One region of the Streptomyces broussonetiae genome, then DNA from elsewhere that is predicted to be linked to it. Evidence: riboswitches for the same ligand, from Rfam matches in the RefSeq annotation. Region 1 holds a riboswitch; each other region holds the start of a gene.
The links. Region 1 has a riboswitch for cyclic di-AMP ahead of GQF42_RS19195 (LysM peptidoglycan-binding domain-containing protein). Riboswitches for the same ligand answer to the same signal wherever they lie in the genome.
Positions count from the first base shown of each region.

Region 2: another riboswitch for cyclic di-AMP. It lies ahead of GQF42_RS21820 (M23 family metallopeptidase); the one in region 1 lies ahead of GQF42_RS19195 (LysM peptidoglycan-binding domain-containing protein).
Region 3: another riboswitch for cyclic di-AMP. It lies ahead of GQF42_RS31935 (M23 family metallopeptidase); the one in region 1 lies ahead of GQF42_RS19195 (LysM peptidoglycan-binding domain-containing protein).
Region 4: another riboswitch for cyclic di-AMP. It lies ahead of GQF42_RS25660 (transglycosylase SLT domain-containing protein); the one in region 1 lies ahead of GQF42_RS19195 (LysM peptidoglycan-binding domain-containing protein).

Region 1 is NZ_CP047020.1:4,161,445-4,165,647, reverse strand. Features, by position in the region: gene GQF42_RS19205 (cytochrome P450 family protein) at 1-893, shown strand, start outside; gene GQF42_RS19200 (LysM peptidoglycan-binding domain-containing protein) at 1,073-2,152, shown strand; cyclic di-AMP (ydaO/yuaA leader) riboswitch at 2,335-2,509, shown strand; gene GQF42_RS19195 (LysM peptidoglycan-binding domain-containing protein) at 2,514-3,230, shown strand; gene eno (phosphopyruvate hydratase) at 3,766-4,203, shown strand, end outside.
Region 2 is NZ_CP047020.1:4,717,185-4,721,387, reverse strand. Features, by position in the region: gene GQF42_RS21825 (PP2C family protein-serine/threonine phosphatase) at 33-1,214, shown strand; cyclic di-AMP (ydaO/yuaA leader) riboswitch at 1,470-1,635, shown strand; gene GQF42_RS21820 (M23 family metallopeptidase) at 1,645-2,673, shown strand; gene GQF42_RS21815 (aldo/keto reductase) at 2,753-3,697, shown strand; gene GQF42_RS21810 (PrsW family intramembrane metalloprotease) at 3,771-4,203, opposite strand, start outside.
Region 3 is NZ_CP047020.1:6,929,295-6,933,497, forward strand. Features, by position in the region: gene GQF42_RS31925 (M16 family metallopeptidase) at 1-171, shown strand, start outside; gene GQF42_RS31930 (M16 family metallopeptidase) at 168-1,556, shown strand; cyclic di-AMP (ydaO/yuaA leader) riboswitch at 1,874-2,039, shown strand; gene GQF42_RS31935 (M23 family metallopeptidase) at 2,052-2,795, shown strand; gene GQF42_RS31940 (GntR family transcriptional regulator) at 3,004-3,690, shown strand; gene GQF42_RS31945 (HPr family phosphocarrier protein) at 3,846-4,127, opposite strand.
Region 4 is NZ_CP047020.1:5,540,409-5,544,611, forward strand. Features, by position in the region: gene GQF42_RS25650 (FAD-dependent oxidoreductase) at 1-83, shown strand, start outside; gene GQF42_RS25655 (HAD family hydrolase) at 207-1,019, shown strand; gene GQF42_RS25660 (transglycosylase SLT domain-containing protein) at 1,086-1,577, opposite strand; cyclic di-AMP (ydaO/yuaA leader) riboswitch at 1,581-1,758, opposite strand; gene GQF42_RS25665 (polyprenyl synthetase family protein) at 2,561-3,571, shown strand; gene GQF42_RS25670 (LolA family protein) at 3,926-4,203, shown strand, end outside.

The DNA of each region.
Region 1 (4,203 bases):
TGCAGGAGCTGACCGACCACCTCATCGACCGGTTCGCGCAGCAGGGTTCGGCCGACCTCATCCACGAGTTCGCCTTCCCGCTGCCCATCTACGCCATCTGCGACCTGCTCGGCGTCCCGCGCGAGGACCAGGACGACTTCCGGGACTGGGCGGGCATGATGATCCGGCACGGGGGAGGGCCCCGCGGCGGCGTCGCCCGGTCGGTCAAGAAGATGCGCGGCTACCTCGCCGAGCTGATCCACAAGAAGCGGCAGGCGCTGCCCGCCGAGCCCGCACCCGGCGAGGACCTGATCTCCGGCCTCATCCGCGCCTCGGACCACGGCGAGCACCTCACCGAGAACGAGGCGGCCGCGATGGCCTTCATCCTCCTCTTCGCCGGTTTCGAGACCACCGTGAACCTGATCGGCAACGGCACCTACGCCCTGCTCACCCACCCCGAGCAGCGTCGGCGGCTGCAGGACTCCCTGGTAAGAGGGGAGCGGGCCCTGCTGGAGACCGGAGTCGAGGAGCTGCTGCGCTACGACGGCCCGGTGGAACTGGCCACCTGGCGGTTCGCCACCGAGCCGCTCGCCGTCGGCGGGCAGGACATCGCGCCCGGCGATCCGGTGCTCGTCGTGCTCGCCGCGGCCGACCGGGACCCGGAGCGGTTCGCCGACCCGGACGTGCTGGACCTCGCCCGCCGTGACAACCAGCACCTCGGCTACGGCCACGGCATCCACTACTGCCTGGGCGCGCCGCTCGCCCGCCTGGAGGGTCAGAGCGCGCTCGCCACCCTGCTCACCCGCCTGCCCGACCTGCGGCTCGCCGCCGATCCGGCCGAGCTGCGCTGGCGCGGCGGGCTCATCATGCGGGGCCTGCGCACCCTGCCGGTGGAGTTCACGCCCACAGCCTGAACACCCCGTCGGCACACCTCGTCCAGGGGAGGACGACAGTGCCTCAACCCTGTGATCTTCACGTGATCTGCGCGGCATTAACTTGTGACAAGTGATCGTCAGCCGCTACGTTCACCCATCAGCGTGGCGACAGGCACCAGCCGCCGCGCCGGTCCTGCTGTCGCACGAAAGGCTTCCGCATGCTCACCGGGAACGGTCGTCACCGTCGCCCCCGTCAGGCTCCGGCCCTCCTCGTCGCGGCCGGAGTCACCGGCTCCGCCATCGCCATCCCGCTGCTCGGCGCCGCGAGCGCCAACGCGGCCGACGGCACCACGTGGGACAAGGTCGCCGAGTGCGAGAGCGGCGGCTCGTGGAGCGCGGACACCGGCAACGGGTACTACGGAGGCCTGCAGATATCGCAGGACGACTGGGACAAGTACGGCGGCACGCAGTACGCGGACACCGCCGACCAGGCCAGCCGCTCCCAGCAGATCGCCGTCGCCGAGAAGATCCTGGCCGGCCAGGGCACCAAGCCGTGGACCATGTGCGCGCTGACCGCCGGGCTGACCTCCAACTCCGCTTCGGTCGACGTCGACACGGGTGTCGGGAACTCCGGCAGCGGCAAGGGGTCGGGCAGCGACTCCGGATCGACCGACGAATCGGACTCGTCCGGTCTGTCGGATTCCTCCGGTGCCGGGTCCGGGCACGGGTCCGGTTCCGAGTCCTCCTCCGGCTCCGCGTCCTCCTCCGGCTCGGACTCCTCCGCGGACGCCGGTGTCACGCCGTCCCCTGGCCCGAGCACGGACAAGACGCCGGGCGCCGGGCGCGGTTCCGTCCCGAGCGGCACCCCCAAGTCGGACAAGACCGATAAGCCGGGCTCATCCGATTCCTCCGGCTCGGGAAACCCTCAGGGGAGCGACACCTCTCCCACGGCGACCCCGGGAACGGACGAGTCGGACAATCCCCAGCAGGCCGCCGGTTCGTGGAGTCTCGTCGACACCGGGGCCCTCAGTAGTGGCGGGCGTCACCGTGGTGGCAGCGCGGACGAAAGCGTGGCAAACGGTCAGGACGCCGCGTCCTCGGGTCGCCATGCGGGCCGTGGGCCGGGCGCGTACATCGTGCGCGAGGGCGACACCCTCACCTCCATCGCCGACGACCTCGGTGTCGACGGCGGATGGCGTGCGCTCTATACCGGCAACAAGAAGGCCATCGGCGCCGACCCGAACCACATCACCGCCGGTCAGACCCTGAAAGTCGGGGGCGAAAAGGGCGCCGAGTAGCGGGAGTTGACACCCTATTTCGCGACTGATGTCCGGTTTGGCGAAAGTGTGGGATGAGTCTCAGAAGCCCTGATCGTCTTTGAAATTCCGCCGAACGCATGTCTACGGTCAGGACCGCTCGTCACCACGAGCCCCGGCAGTCGCAACGCCGAATCCTGCCAGCGGTTGCCCGGGAACAGTCGTCGCGTCAAGCGCCGTAGGCAGGAGCGGGGGACCCAAGGTAGGTGCCGGAACCGGTGGTTGACACCGGAACCGGCTGGGGGTGAAGCCGCGGCTCGCGAACAGCGGGCCCGCGGCCGGGCAACTCAACCGGCCCGAACCCGACAGCTCACCTCGCAGGCGTCGGTGAGGGGATCGATTCATGCTGTTTTCCGGCAAGGGCAAGCACCGTCGTCCGTCCAAGGCCACTCGCGTCATCGCGCTCGCCGGCGTCACCGGTGCGGCCGTCGCCGCCCCGCTGATGGCGGCCGGCAACGCCTCCGCCGCCACCGCCTCCGAGTGGGACGCGGTCGCCCAGTGCGAGTCGGGTGGCAACTGGTCCATCAACACCGGCAACGGCTTCTACGGCGGTCTCCAGTTCTCCGCCTCCACCTGGGCCGCGTACGGCGGCACCGCCTACGCCTCGACCGCCAACCAGGCCACCAAGGCGCAGCAGATCACCGTCGCCGAGAAGGTCCTCGCCTCGCAGGGCAAGGGCGCCTGGCCGGTCTGCGGCTCGGGCCTGTCCTCCGCCGCGTACAACGGCTCCGCCCCGAGCACCGGCTCCAGCTCCGCCGGCAGCAGCTCCTCCTCCAGCAGCTCGTCGAGCAGCACCGCCACCCGCTCCGCCGATCAGCAGGCCGCCACCCGCTCCACCGAGCGCACGGCCCCGAAGGCGAGCAAGACCGTCACCACCCCGACCGGCAAGAAGGTCAAGAAGGGCGACGGCGAGTACAAGGTCGTCAAGGGTGACACCCTCAGCGCCATCGCCGAGAAGCACCACGTCCAGGGCGGCTGGAAGAAGCTCTTCGAGCTGAACAAGGACATCGTCGAGGACGCGAACCTCATCTACCCGGGCCAGCAGCTGCACCTGAAGTGACACCCGGCTGCGAGCCTGCCCACAGCGCCCTCACATCCCCTCCCCCCACGCTGAAGGCCCCGTGAGGGCCACCCCCGTCCCCACGGGCTCCCCGCCCCGGCGCGTGTTCCCCCGTACGCGCCGGGGCGGGGCTTTTGTCTCCCCGTCTGCCGTCTCCCCGTCTGCCGTCTGCCGTCTGCCGTCTCCCCGTCTGCCGTCCGGCGTCCGGCGCGCGCCGGCGGCCCCTCTCTCCGCGTGCGCCCCGGCTCTCATGTGCGCGTCCCTATATACGCGCCCGTCATATACGCGATATGCGCGCCCTCGTCCGCCGCATACGCGCCCGCGTACGCCGCCGCGCGTACTCCACCCGTTTCCCCGCTCTTCACCCCCACCCCTCTTTGTTCCGCTCATGAACAATGGGTACCGTCTGCATGTCCTTCCCTGTCCACGGGGCGGTCGGTCGACGGCCGCGGCCCCGGGGACGGTTAGGCTCTAGTCGCAAGGCGCAGCCGTAAGGCGCCCGCCCCGCACTTTCAGCGTCACATCCAAGAAGGAGATGCTCGTGCCGTCCATCGACGTCGTCGTAGCCCGGGAAATCCTGGACTCCCGAGGCAACCCCACGGTCGAGGTCGAGGTCGGCCTCGACGACGGCAGCACGGGTCGTGCCGCCGTTCCGTCCGGCGCCTCGACCGGTGCCTTCGAGGCCATCGAGCTGCGCGACGGTGACCCGAACCGCTACCAGGGCAAGGGTGTCGAGAAGGCCGTCCTCGCCGTCATCGAGCAGATCGGCCCGGAGCTGGTCGGCTACGACGCCACCGAGCAGCGCCTGATCGACCAGGCCATGTTCGACCTGGACGCCACCGACAACAAGGGCTCCCTCGGCGCCAACGCCATCCTCGGCGTCTCCCTCGCCGTCGCCCACGCCGCCTCCGAGGCCAGCGACCTGCCGCTGTTCCGCTACCTGGGCGGCCCGAACGCGCACCTGCTGCCGGTG
Region 2 (4,203 bases), 560 kb from region 1:
TGGACGCATGTCGGACACGTGGGAGACGCGCGGTGGGTCCTGGAGAGGTGGAGGAGAGCCGGTGCGCCAGGGCGGGGGGCCGGTTGCCCGGGGATCCCGTGCCCGATCCGGGCCTCGGTGACGAGACCGCTCCCGCGCCGCCGTCGCGCCGTCCGAGCCCGCGCTCCCTGGCCCGCGCCCTGCCCGCCCTGCTGATCGCCCTCGGGGTCCTGTACGGCCTGCTCACCCCGAGCGAGTTCACCGCCGTTCCGTTCTTCACCGCCGCCCCGCTGATCGCCGCACCCCTGTCCTCGCTGCGCACCACCCTTCTGACCGGCGGCGCGGCCGTCGCCGCGATGTACGCGGTGCGCGCCCACAGCGGCGAGCATCCCGCCGTGGGCATCGTCACGGACGTCGTCACCGTGGTCTCGGTCGCCCTGCTGGCCGTCGCCATCAACCGCGTGGTCCGCCTCGGCGACCGGCGGCTCGCCTCCGCCCGGGAGATCGCCGAGGCCGCCCAGCGGGCCGTGCTGCCGGAGCCCGCCGAGCGGATCGGCGGCTTCGAGATCGCCGCCTGCTACGAGGCGGCCCGGCAGGACGCGTTCATCGGCGGTGATCTGTACGCGGTGCAGGACAGCCCGCACGGGGTCCGGCTGATCGTCGGGGACGTGCGCGGCAAGGGCATGGGCGCGGTCGCCGCCGTCGCCGTGGTGATCGGCGCGTTCCGGGAGGCCGCCGAGCAGGAGGCCACGCTGGAGGCGGTGGCGCTGCGGCTGGAGCGGGCACTGACCCGCGAGGGCACCCGGCGTGCGGGCATCGACGCCTTCGAGGGCTTCACCACCGCCGTCCTTGCCGAACTCCCGCACGGCGACGGGCTGGTACGGATCGTCAACCGCGGTCATCCGCCCCCGCTGCTGCTGCACTCCGACGGCACCCTGCGCACCCTGAGCGCCCCCGAGCCCGCGCTGCCGCTCGGCATGAGCGACCTGGGGATGTGGCCGGATCAGGCCCTGGAGGAGCGCTTCCCGGGTGGGGCGACCCTGCTGGTCCACACCGACGGCCTGTCCGAGGCCCGGGACGCCCACGGCCGGTTCTACGACCCCGAACGACGGCTCGCCGGGCGCGTCTTCTCCGGGCCCGCAGCCCTGGTCGCCCGGCTCGCCGAGGAGGTGCGGGGGCACTCCGGCGGCGGGATGACGGACGACATGGCGCTGCTCGCCGTCCGGCATCCCTGACGCGCCGCACCCCACCCGTGATCACCTTCACCGACGGTGACCGGACGACCGCCGTCCGCATAACATCTGAGACACCATCAAAAACGCCGATGCTCCTGAACGTCGGCCAACTCGTCCGGTTTGCTGTGGTCCTGGACGGTAAGTCCTGGCCGGAAAGCGTTAACGATCAAGCCGAACGGCTTGGAAAGTGCCTGTCAGGTCTATTAACGTTCGATAACGCAGCGCGGTCGTCCCAGCCGTCACAAGAGACGGCTCCGTGCGCACGCGCCGAATCCCGCAAGGGAACCGGGGAACCACCACCTTGGGGTGAATCACGCGGACACCGACGTGAACTCACGGAGTCACGCCCGGTATACGCGCGTAGGAGACCTTCCTGCTCCGAACCCGTCAGCTAACCCGGTAGGCGACGGAAGGAAAGGAGTACGCCCGCGTGGCGTCCAACCGGCCTGCCCCCGAAGCCCCGTTCATACCGGCGTCCGACGAGCCCGAGACCTTCGGTTACGGCTCCTACCGCGCCGAAGAGGGCCCTTGGGAGGAGTGGAACCCCACCGAGGACTCCGTCACCCAGGTCCGCGGCCGGCACCGCGTCGCCAAGCAGCGCGGCGGCTTCGCCCGCAGCTCCACCGTCCTCGGCGTCGGCGTCATGGCCGCGGTCGGCGCGGGCGGCATGGCCAGCGCCCACACCGGCAAGCCGCCGGTCTCCATCTCCCTGCCCGACCTGGACTCCGTCGGCCACCTCTTCGGCGGCGGGTCCTCCACGGCGCCCAAGTCCACCGGCACCGGGCTCAGCGACGTCGGTGTGAGCACCGACAGCAGCAAGAGCGGCGGCGCCGGCGAGGCGCTGCGCAACCGGATCATGGCGCAGGCCGAGCAGCAGCAGAGCAAGGCCGACAGCAAGGCCACCGCCGCCGCGATCGCCGCCGCCGACAGGCAGACCGCCGACGCGGCCGCCAAGGCGGAGAAGGACGCCGCCGCCAAGGCCGCGGCCGCCAAGGACAAGGCGCAGGCCGACGCCAAGCAGGCCGAGGAGGCCAAGCGTCTGGCCGAGCTGGCCAAGCAGTACACGCTGCCCGTCGTCTCGTACACGATCACCGGCACCTTCGGTCAGCCCGGCGCCATGTGGTCCTCCGGCTACCACACGGGCCTCGACTTCGCCGCCCCCACCGGCACCCTCATCAAGGCCATCCACGGTGGCACGATCACCCAGGCCGGCTGGGCCGGCGCCTACGGCTACCGCACCGTCCTCACCCTGGACGACGGCACCGAGCTGTGGTTCTGCCACCAGTCCTCGATCAACGTCTCGGTCGGCCAGAAGGTCTCCACCGGTGACGTCATCGGCCGTATCGGCGCCACCGGCAACGTCACCGGCCCGCACCTGCACCTCGAGGTGCACCCGAACGGCCAGGCCAGCGCGGTCGACCCGGCGCCGTGGCTGCGCGGCAAGGGCCTCAACCCCTGAGCGTGACATCCGGGTGAAACGCGGGAAACCGGCGCCGGCGGCGGAATGAGATCATCCGCCGCCGGCGTTGGAATGAGGCATGACTTCCCTGCGCACACTCGGCTCTTCCGACCTCGAGGTCTTCCCCCTCTCCCTCGGCGGCAACGTCTTCGGCTGGACCGCCGACGAGGAGACCTCCTTCGCCGTCCTCGACGCCTACACCGCGGCGGGCGGCAACTTCGTCGACACCGCCGACTCCTACACCGCCTGGATCGAGGGCAACCAGGGCGGCGAGTCCGAGACGATCATCGGCAAGTGGGTCAAGGCCCGCGGCAACCGCTCCGACGTCGTCATCGCCACCAAGGTCAGCCAGCACCCGCAGTTCCAGGGCCTGTCCGCGGCCAACATCAAGGCCGCCGCCGACGCCTCCCTGCGCCGCCTGGACACCGACTACATCGACCTCTACTACACCCACTTCGACAAGCCCGAGGTCCCGGTCGAGGAGATCATCGGCGCCCTCGACGAACTGGTGAAGGCGGGCAAGGTCCGGCACATCGCCGCCTCCAACATCACCCCCGAGCGGCTGAAGGAGTCCCTCGACTTCTCCGAGCGCGAGGGCCTTGCCCGCTACGTCGCCCTCCAGCCGCACTACAACCTGGTCTCGCGCGACACCTACGAGGGCCCGCTCCAGGACCTGGTCGCCAAGGAGGGCCTGTCCGCGGTGCCGTACTTCTCCCTCGCCGCGGGTTTCCTGACCGGCAAGTACCGCCCCGGTACGACGGTCGACAGCGCCCGCGCCGGCCGGGCCCAGGAGTACGCCGGGTCCGAGCGGGGCCAGAAGGTCCTCGCGGCCCTGGACGAGATCGCCGCCGCCCACCGGGTCCCGCACGCCACCGTCGCCCTGGCCTGGCTCGCGGCCCAGCCGACGATCACGGCCCCGATCGCCTCGGCCCGCACGGTCGAACAGCTGCCTGCGCTGCTCGGGGTGGCGGACCTGAAGCTGACGCAGGAGGAGATCGCGAAGCTGACGGACGCGTCCGCGTAGCGGTTTCCTTTGTCACGGTGCTCGGCCACGACGGCGGATTCCTGCGGCGACGAACCCTGCGCAATCCCCAGGTCTACGACCGATAGGGGTTGTACGCGGCATAGGGCGCCGCCGGATACCCGAACTGCGGCGCCCACTGCATCGGCATCGGCATCGGTGCCGGAGCAGCCGCCCGCGCGGCGTATTCCAGGGCCGACCGCGCGGCAGCCCTCCGCTTCCACAGCTCGTCCAGCAGCTCCCGCTCCCGTACGACGAAGTCCGCCCCGGCCTTGCCCCTGCGCCCCCGGTGCCGCAGCAGCGCGAGCGCCGTGGCGTACGCCTCGTAGTGCGCCACCTCCCGCGCCACCGGTGTGCCGCCGTGGTGCCGGGCGTAGTCCCGGGCCGCGCGCCGCGCCCGCATCGAGCCCAGTGCGAACGGCTCGGCCGGCCCCAGCCACCCGGCCAGCACATATGCGGGCAGTTCCGTGCGCACGGTGCGCAGTTCCCGCTGCCGTGTGAGGACGGCC
Region 3 (4,203 bases), 2.8 Mb from region 1:
GCGAAGGAGGTCCAGGAGGTCGCCAAGGCCCGTCTGCGGCCCGACAACCGCGCGGTGCTGGTCTACGAACCCAAGTCTCCGCAGGAGGCCCCGGACGCCGACGTGCCCGAGGACCCGGAGCAGGAAGCGACCGTAGAGGCCGGTAACGAGAACGAGGAGACGGCCAAGTGACCCAGCTCGCCACCATGGACTTCCACCCCCAGCCGCAGCCCGGCGAGGCCAGGCCGTGGGCGTTCCCGGCCCCGGAGCGCACCGGGCTCGACAACGGCCTGACCGTGCTGCGCTGCCATCGTCCCGGCCAGCAGGTCGTCGCCGTAGAGGTGCTGCTGGACGCCCCCCTGGACGCCGAGCCGGCCGGCCTGGACGGCGTTGCCACGATCATGGCGCGGGCCTTCTCCGAGGGCACCGACAAGCACTCCGCCGAGGAGTTCGCCGCCGAGCTGGAGCGCGCGGGCGCCACGCTGGACGCGCATGCCGACCACCCCGGCGTCCGCCTCAGCCTGGAGGTTCCCGCCTCCCGCCTGGCCAAGGGCCTCGGCCTGCTCGCCGATGCCCTGCGCGCGCCCGCGTTCGCCGAGAGCGAGGTCGAGCGGCTGGTCCGCAACCGCCTGGACGAGATCCCGCACGAGCTGGCCAACCCCTCCCGCCGGGCCGCCAAGGAACTCTCCAAGGAGCTGTTCCCGTCGACCTCGCGCATGTCGCGCCCGCGCCAGGGCACCGAGGAGACGGTCGAGAAGATCGACGCGGCTGCCGTACGCGCCTTCTACGACCGCTACGTCCGCCCCGCCACGGGCACCGCGGTCGTGGTCGGCGACCTCACGGGCATCGACCTGGACGCCCTGCTCGGCGACACCCTGGGCGCCTGGAGCGGTACCCCGGGCGAGCCCCGGCCCGTGCCGCCGGTGAGCGCCGACGACACCGGCCGCGTGGTCATCGTGGACCGGCCCGGTGCCGTCCAGACGCAGCTGCTCATCGGCCGCGTCGGCCCCGACCGGCACGACCGCGTGTGGCCCGCCCAGGTGCTCGGCACCTACTGCCTCGGCGGCACCCTCACCTCCCGCCTGGACCGCGTCCTGCGCGAGGAGAAGGGCTACACCTACGGGGTGCGTTCCTTCGGGCAGGTCCTGCGGTCCGCCCCGGACGGCTCGGGTGCCTCGATGCTCGCCATCAGCGGCTCGGTGGACACGCCGAACACCGGTCCCGCGCTTCAGGACCTGTGGAAGGTGCTGCGCACCCTCGCGGCCGAGGGCCTGACCGACGCCGAGCGGGACGTGGCCGTGCAGAACCTCGTCGGGGTGGCACCGCTCAAGTACGAGACGGCGGCGGCCGTCGCGAGCACGCTGGCCGACCAGGTCGAGCAGCACCTGCCCGACGACTTCCAGGCGACGCTGTACCAGCAGCTGGCCGCGACGGGCACGGTGGAGGCCACGGCGGCCGTCGTGAACGCCTTCCCGGTGAACCGCCTGGTGACCGTCCTCGTCGGTGACGCCGCCCAGATCAAGGCGCCCGTGGAGGCGCTCGGTATCGGCGAGGTCACCGTCGTCGCCGCGGAGTGATGCGGTAACGCGCACAAGGCGTGTGCGGAACGCGTACGGGCGAAACGCGTAGAGGCACAACGCGCGCAAGCGGCACGCACGCGCGGGAGAACGAGGCGCACACGCGCCACGCACGCGCGTGGGGCCCTGACGGCCTACGGGTCGTCAGGGCCCTTTGCTGTTCCACTCCCTTCCCCAGATGCCCGATTTGAGGCGGAGGTTGCCCGTCTGCTCTGTGGGATGCGCTACAAAATTCCGGATCGGTTTGGGGATTGACGGCGGGCCCGCCTAGCGTCGTCCGGGCTGTCCGTCAGGCAATACGCCGCACCCGCGGCACCGGGCAGTCATCGCCGAGTCCCCGTACGGCGCGAGTCAGGGGAGCCGGGGACCCAACCGCAGTCCCTGGGGTGAATCGGACCGCCCGCGCGCGAGCGAGGGGGTCCGTAGGAGACCTTCCTGCTCCGAACCCGTCAGCTAACCCGGTAGGCGAGAGGGAAGGAAAGGACCAGCCACCTCATGGCGTTCATGTGCGCCACCGGGAAGCACCGCAAGCCCGGCCGGGTCAAGCGCACCACCGCTCAGGCGGCCGGCATCGCGGCCCTGACCACCACCGGCGTCATCGGCACCCTCGCGGCCGCCCCGGCGTTCGCCGCCGAGAACTCCGCCGAGCAGACCGGCCTCACCCCGGTGATCACCGTGGGTGACGACATCGCCGAGCACATCGATGAACAGGCCGCAGCCCAGAAGCAGGCCGCGGAGCAGAAGGTGGCCGAGCAGGTCGCGGCCAAGCGCGCCAAGGAGGTGCGCGAGGCCAAGGAGCGCGCCGCCCGCGAGGCCGAGCGCGAGCGCCTGAACCGCTTCGTCGCGCCGATCTCGAACTCGTACGTCTCCACGGGCTACAAGGCCAGCAGCTCGCTGTGGTCCTCCGGCTCCCACACCGGTATCGACTTCCACGCGGCCAGCGGCACCGCCGTCCTGGCGGTCGGCTCCGGCACCGTCGTCTCCACGGGCTGGGGCGGTGCGTACGGAAACCAGATCGTGATCCGGATGGCCGACGGCATGTACACCCAGTACGGCCACCTGTCGTCCATCGGTGTCACGGTGGGCCAGCAGGTCACCCCTGGCCGGCAGATCGGCCTGTCCGGCGCGACCGGCAATGTCACCGGACCGCACCTGCACTTCGAGGCCCGGACGACCCCCGACTACGGCTCGGACGTCGACCCCGTCGCCTATCTCCGCAAGCACGGCGTGAACGTCTGACGCATACGGCGAACGGCATCCAAGGCCCCGGCTCACCGAGCCGGGGCTTTCGACATTTTTCACGGTGCCCGGCGGATGTCCGCGTCGGTCGCTGGCCAAAAAATATCCATGGATTCCGGCCCGCCGTCGGAAATTCCGGCTCATTGCAATAGAGTCACGGAACACGCGTCCATCGTCGACGTCTCACGGGGATTAATGCGGAGGTGTCATGCGCATTCCGGCGCACTCGGTATGCACGGCGATCCGGGACGACATCGTCGCCGGTGTCCACGAGCGCGGCGGCCGCCTGACCGAAGAAGTCCTGGCCCGCCGCTACGGCGTCTCGCGCGTCCCCGTCCGCGAGGCGCTGCGCACCCTGGAGGCGGAGGGCTTCGTGGTCACGCGCCGGCACGCGGGCGCGTGCGTGGCCGAGCCGACCGAGCACGAGGCGGCCGACCTGCTGGAGATGCGGCTGCTGCTGGAGCCGCTCGGGGCCGCCCGGGCCGCACAGCGGCGCACGGAGGCGCATCTGAAGGTGCTGCGGGGCCTGGTCAGACTGGGTCAGGAACGGGCCAGGCGGGGCGGCAGCGAGGATCTGCGCGCCCTGGGCGGCTGGTTCCACGAGACGCTCGTCCAGGCCTGTGGCAGCCCCTCGCTGACTTCGATGCTGACTCAGCTGCGCCACAAGATCGCCTGGATGTACACGGTCGAGGCGACGCCGAGTCCGGCCGAGTCGTGGGCGGAGCACGCCGCGATCGTGGACGCGGTGGCGCGCGGCGACGGTGAGCGCGCGCGGGCGCTCACCGCACTGCACGGCGAGCGCGCCACGGCCGCGCACCGGCTTCGCTTTCCCGGTTCCGGCGAGCGTGTGAGGACTTCGCAACACGCCGTAAACATGTCGAGCCTGCGGCATTAACACGGACGCCGTATACAAAGAAGAGTAATTCGGTGGCGGTGTATTTCCACTGCCCGAATTTCGGTGTGCCCGCGCATTCGTAAAAGACCGCGCAAACGGCGAAGCCGCGCCGCCCCGAAAAGGGCGACGCGGCTTCGCCGTTCTGTGCGTGGCGCTCAGACGGTCTCGGGCAGCTCCTCGAGGCCCTCGGCGACCAGCTTGGCCAGCCGGTCCAGGGCGGCGTCCGCGCCCTCGGCCTCGGAGGCGAGGACGATCTCCTCGCCCCCCTGGGCGCCCAGGCCCAGGACGGCCAGCATGGAGGCCGCGTTGACGGGGTTGCCGTCGGCCTTGGCGATCGTCACCGGGACGCCTGCGGCCGTGGCGGCTCGGACGAAGATGGAAGCGGGGCGGGCGTGGAGGCCCTCGGCCCAGCCGACGTTGACGCGGCGCTCAGCCATGTGTTGCTGCCCTTCGGTGTTCAGGGTTGTCTAGACCAGTTTCCCATATCGCGAAGCATGCCCGGGAGCGGACCTT
Region 4 (4,203 bases), 1.4 Mb from region 1:
ACGGCCCGGTCATGCGCTTCGTGTGCGGTACGGAGTTCGCCTCCCCGTACCTGGCGAAACACCTGGCAGCGGCCCACGGCTGACCGCGGAGGGCGCTGGAGAGAGGTCAACAAGAAGTCGCAAAGCGCCACTTGGGGCTGATGAGCACGTAAGTACGCAGGACGACAAGGTGAGTCGGAGGGGCGCCGTATCCGTATTCTCTGATCATGGCAGCCTCCCCCGCATATGCACTGATCGCCACTGACCTGGACGGAACGCTGCTGCGCGGCGACGACACGGTCTCCGACCGGTCGCTGGCGGCACTCGCGCGGGTGGCACGGGCCGGCGGTCGGCACCTGGTGGTGACGGGCCGCCCGGCCCCGCGGGTACGGCCGCTGCTGGCACGCCTCGGCTGCACCGGGCTCGCGGTGTGCGGGCAGGGCGCACAGGTCTACGACGCCGCGGCCGGCCGCCTGGTGTGGTCGGTGCGGCTGGACCGGGGACTGGCCGAGACCGCGCTCGGCAAGATCGAGGCCGAGGTGGGGCAGGTCTACGCGGCCGTGGACCAGGACGGTGTCGACGGGCTGACGCTCATCGAGCCGGGCTACCGGATGCCGCATCCGACTCTGCCCGCGGTGCGGGTGGGCCGGCGCGACGACCTGTGGAGCGAGCCCATCAGCAAGGTGCTGCTGCGCCATGCCACCCTGAGCGACGACGAGTTGACGGACATCGCGCGCGCGGTGGTGGGTTCGCTCGCGACGGTCACCATGTCGGGGCCGGGAACCGTGGAACTGCAGCCGTGCGGGGTGACCAAGGCGACCGGGCTGGCACTGGCCGCCGAGCGCTTGGGGATCGGAGCCCAGGAGGCCCTGGCGTTCGGGGACATGCCCAACGACATCCCCATGTTCGACTGGGCCGGACACGGGGTCGCCATGGCCAACGCCCACCCCGAACTCAAGGCGGTGGCCGACGAGATCACTCTGTCGAACGAGGACGACGGCATCGCCGCCGTCCTCGAACGACTCTTTCCGACCGACTGACCGGCACATCAGTACGCACCGGGCAGCCGGGTCAGCGGCGGCCGTGTCTCAGGCCGCCACCGTGTCTCAGTACGCGCTGTAGACGTTGTCGATCGATCCGTAGCGCGCGGCGGCGTAGTTGCAGGCCGCGGTGATGTTGGCGACGGGGTCGTAGATGTTGAACGAGGTGCCGGCCACGTGGTACGCGTTGAAGGTCGGGTCGATCACCTGGAGCAGGCCCTTGGACGGGATGCCGGCGGCGGCGTTGGAGTCCCAGAGGTTGATGGCCTGCGGGTTGCCGGAGGACTCCCGCATGACGTTGCGGTAGATGCCGTTATAGGAGGCGGGGATCCCCTTCTGGGTCAGGATCGCGAGCGACTTGCGGATCCAGCCGTCGAGGGTGTTCGGGTACCCGGCCGTGGTCGTGGCGGCCTTGGTGGTCGTCGTGCCCGTGGTGGCGGAGGCGCTGGCGGCCCCGATGAGTGGCAGGGCGAGGACAGCGGCACCGGTGCCGGCGACGGCGAGGGTGCGCACGAGACGGTTGGTCCGGGTACGGCGGGGCTGAGCGGCAGCAGACATGGGGACGTTCCTCTCCGGCGCCTGCGAGGTGAGCTGTCGGGTTCGGGCGGGGAGGTGCCCGGCCGTGCCTTCCTGGGAAAGCGCGGCTTCACCCCTAGCCGTTCCGGTGCGACGGGTGCCGACCGGTCAGGCGACTTACCTGGGTCCCCCGCTCCTGCCGTACGAAATGTGTTCGTGGATGGTTATGCGGGTGGCGGCAGGATTCGGCGTCCACCCGAGGCCCGGAACGTATGCGACGGCACATGTCGGGAACAAGTGCCTGATTCACACAACGCACTATTTGACCTTGGTCTGTGCTCTTTGGGGTAGTTGATCCTTTGCGATCGAAAACCCTCAACTCGCCGACGGGGCAAGGGGTGGGGGTGGTTCGGTGGCCGACGCGCCGGAGTGGGGCCGCGTGACCCAACTCACGAAAGTGCAAATCAACTCAAATCGGATATAACGGATTGGGGGAGTCTGCTCGTGCGTGTGAGCGTGTGCCCGGATGGTGAATGAGAGGAGTGCACCGGCAAGGGGGAGGGTGAGCGGGGATCGGGGTGCGGCCGGGAAGCGATGGAGGGGGTGGATGGGGGTAGACGGGGGTGAAGGGGGTGGCCGGGAGTGGGGGCGGGGTGGCCGGAAGGTGGCCCGGACATGGCTTCCGGGGGGCGCGTCGAGGGAGTGGATCGAGGGGGCGGTGGAACCCGGGACGCTGCGCCCGTCGTTGTCCTGATGGTCGCGGGCGCGCGGGGGAGGGGTGGAGGTGTTACTCCGCTCGCCCTCCGGTTCGCGACAAAAGGCATGGATTCCTGTTAAGTCGATAAATGTCCGTTCTTACCGTCTGATCAAAAAACATACCGGTCATGATCCAATACCGCCCGGGCTGGACCGGTGGGCGCTATCGGTGATCGAAACAGGACCGGATACGCTGACTCGAGTGATGGCAGCGACCTATCGACAAGCCGTGTAATCGCCAGCAGACACCAGCAGACAGGAGACCCCTCGTGACCGTCGTCGGGCCGTTCGGGCTGAGCGTGCGGGACCAGGCTCTCGAAGCCGATGTCCAGGCCGGATTGGCGGCTGTCGAGGAAGGCTTGCTCGAGGCCACCAAGAGCGAGGTCCCGTTCATCACGGAGGCCGCGCAGCACCTCGTTCGGGCCGGCGGGAAGCGGTTCCGGCCGCTGCTCGTGATGCTCGCGGCCCAGTTCGGCGACCCTTATGCGCCGGGCGTGGTGCCGTCGGCCGTCGTCGTGGAACTGACCCACCTCGCCACGCTGTACCACGACGACGTCATGGACGAGGCGGCCGTGCGGCGCGGCGTGGACAGCGCCAACACCCGGTGGGGCAACTCCGTCGCGGTCCTCACCGGCGACTTCCTCTTCGCCCGCGCCTCCCAGATCCTCGCCGACCTCGGGCCCGAGGCGGTCCGTGTACAGGCCCTCGCGTTCGAGCGGCTGGTCACGGGTCAGATCCTGGAGACCGCCGGCCCCACGGACGGCCGCGACCCGGTCGAGCACTACCTGGACGTGCTGGGCGGCAAGACGGGCTCGCTGGTGGCGGTGTCGTGCCGGTTCGGCGCGATGACGTCCGGTGCCGACGAGACGGTCGTCGACGTCCTGTCCCAGTACGGCGAGCGGCTCGGGGTCGCCTTCCAGCTCGCCGACGACGTACTGGACATCACCTCCGACTCGGACGAGTCCGGCAAGACCCCGGGCACCGATCTGCGCGAGGGCATCGCGACCCTGCCGGTGCTCCGGCTGCGCGAGCGCGCGGCCCGGCTGGGGCAGCCCGAGGACCTCGCGCTGTGCGCGCTGCTGGACTCCGACCTCAGCGACGACGCCCGGCACGCCGAGGCGCTGACCGCGCTGCGCGTACACCCCGCGCTGGATCAGGCCCGCCGTGACGCCGTCCGCTACGCCGAGGAGGCCCGGGCCGCGCTGTCGCCGCTGCGGGACTGCGACGCCAAGGCGGCTCTGGAGAACCTGTGCGACGCGGTGGTGCACCGCGCGGGCTGACACCACCTGACACCACCGGCGTTTCGGCCGGCGTGTTGACGCCCCGACGATCGAAGCCCGGCGGTCCGCTGTCATCGGGCGCGATCGTGCGACCATGTGGCGCGAACCGCCGTAGGCATCCTGCGACACCCGGGCGACCCGGTCCGGCCCCTAGGGGGCGGGGGAGCCGTCGCCCTTACGTGTCATACCGCAGTCGTACACGGAGTTGGCTCCGTGGTCTGACGCTTCTTCACGGCCCTTTTGGTGAGATGGAGAACACGGACATCACCACTCCTCACCGATTCGGGTGAGAATGGCGGCTCGGGTGGACCAGGGTGAGGACAAGCCGCCGCCGACGACGGAGGTAAGGCACACATGGCACCGTACGAATCCGACGACGCAGCGGACGAGGCGCGGGACGCAGCACCGCACGCCGGACGCCGCAAGGCCGCGCGGTACGCGGTCCCGGTCGCGGTGGTGGGGGTGGCGGCGGCCACGATCGGGCTGGTCCCGGCGCTCGCCGCCTCCGGCGACCCCGACCTGCCCAAGATCACCGCGCAGCAGCTCATCGACAAGATCGCCAAGTCGGACGTGCAGCAGCTGTCCGGCACCGTGAAGATCAGCACCGACCTCGGCCTGCCGAACCTCGGCGG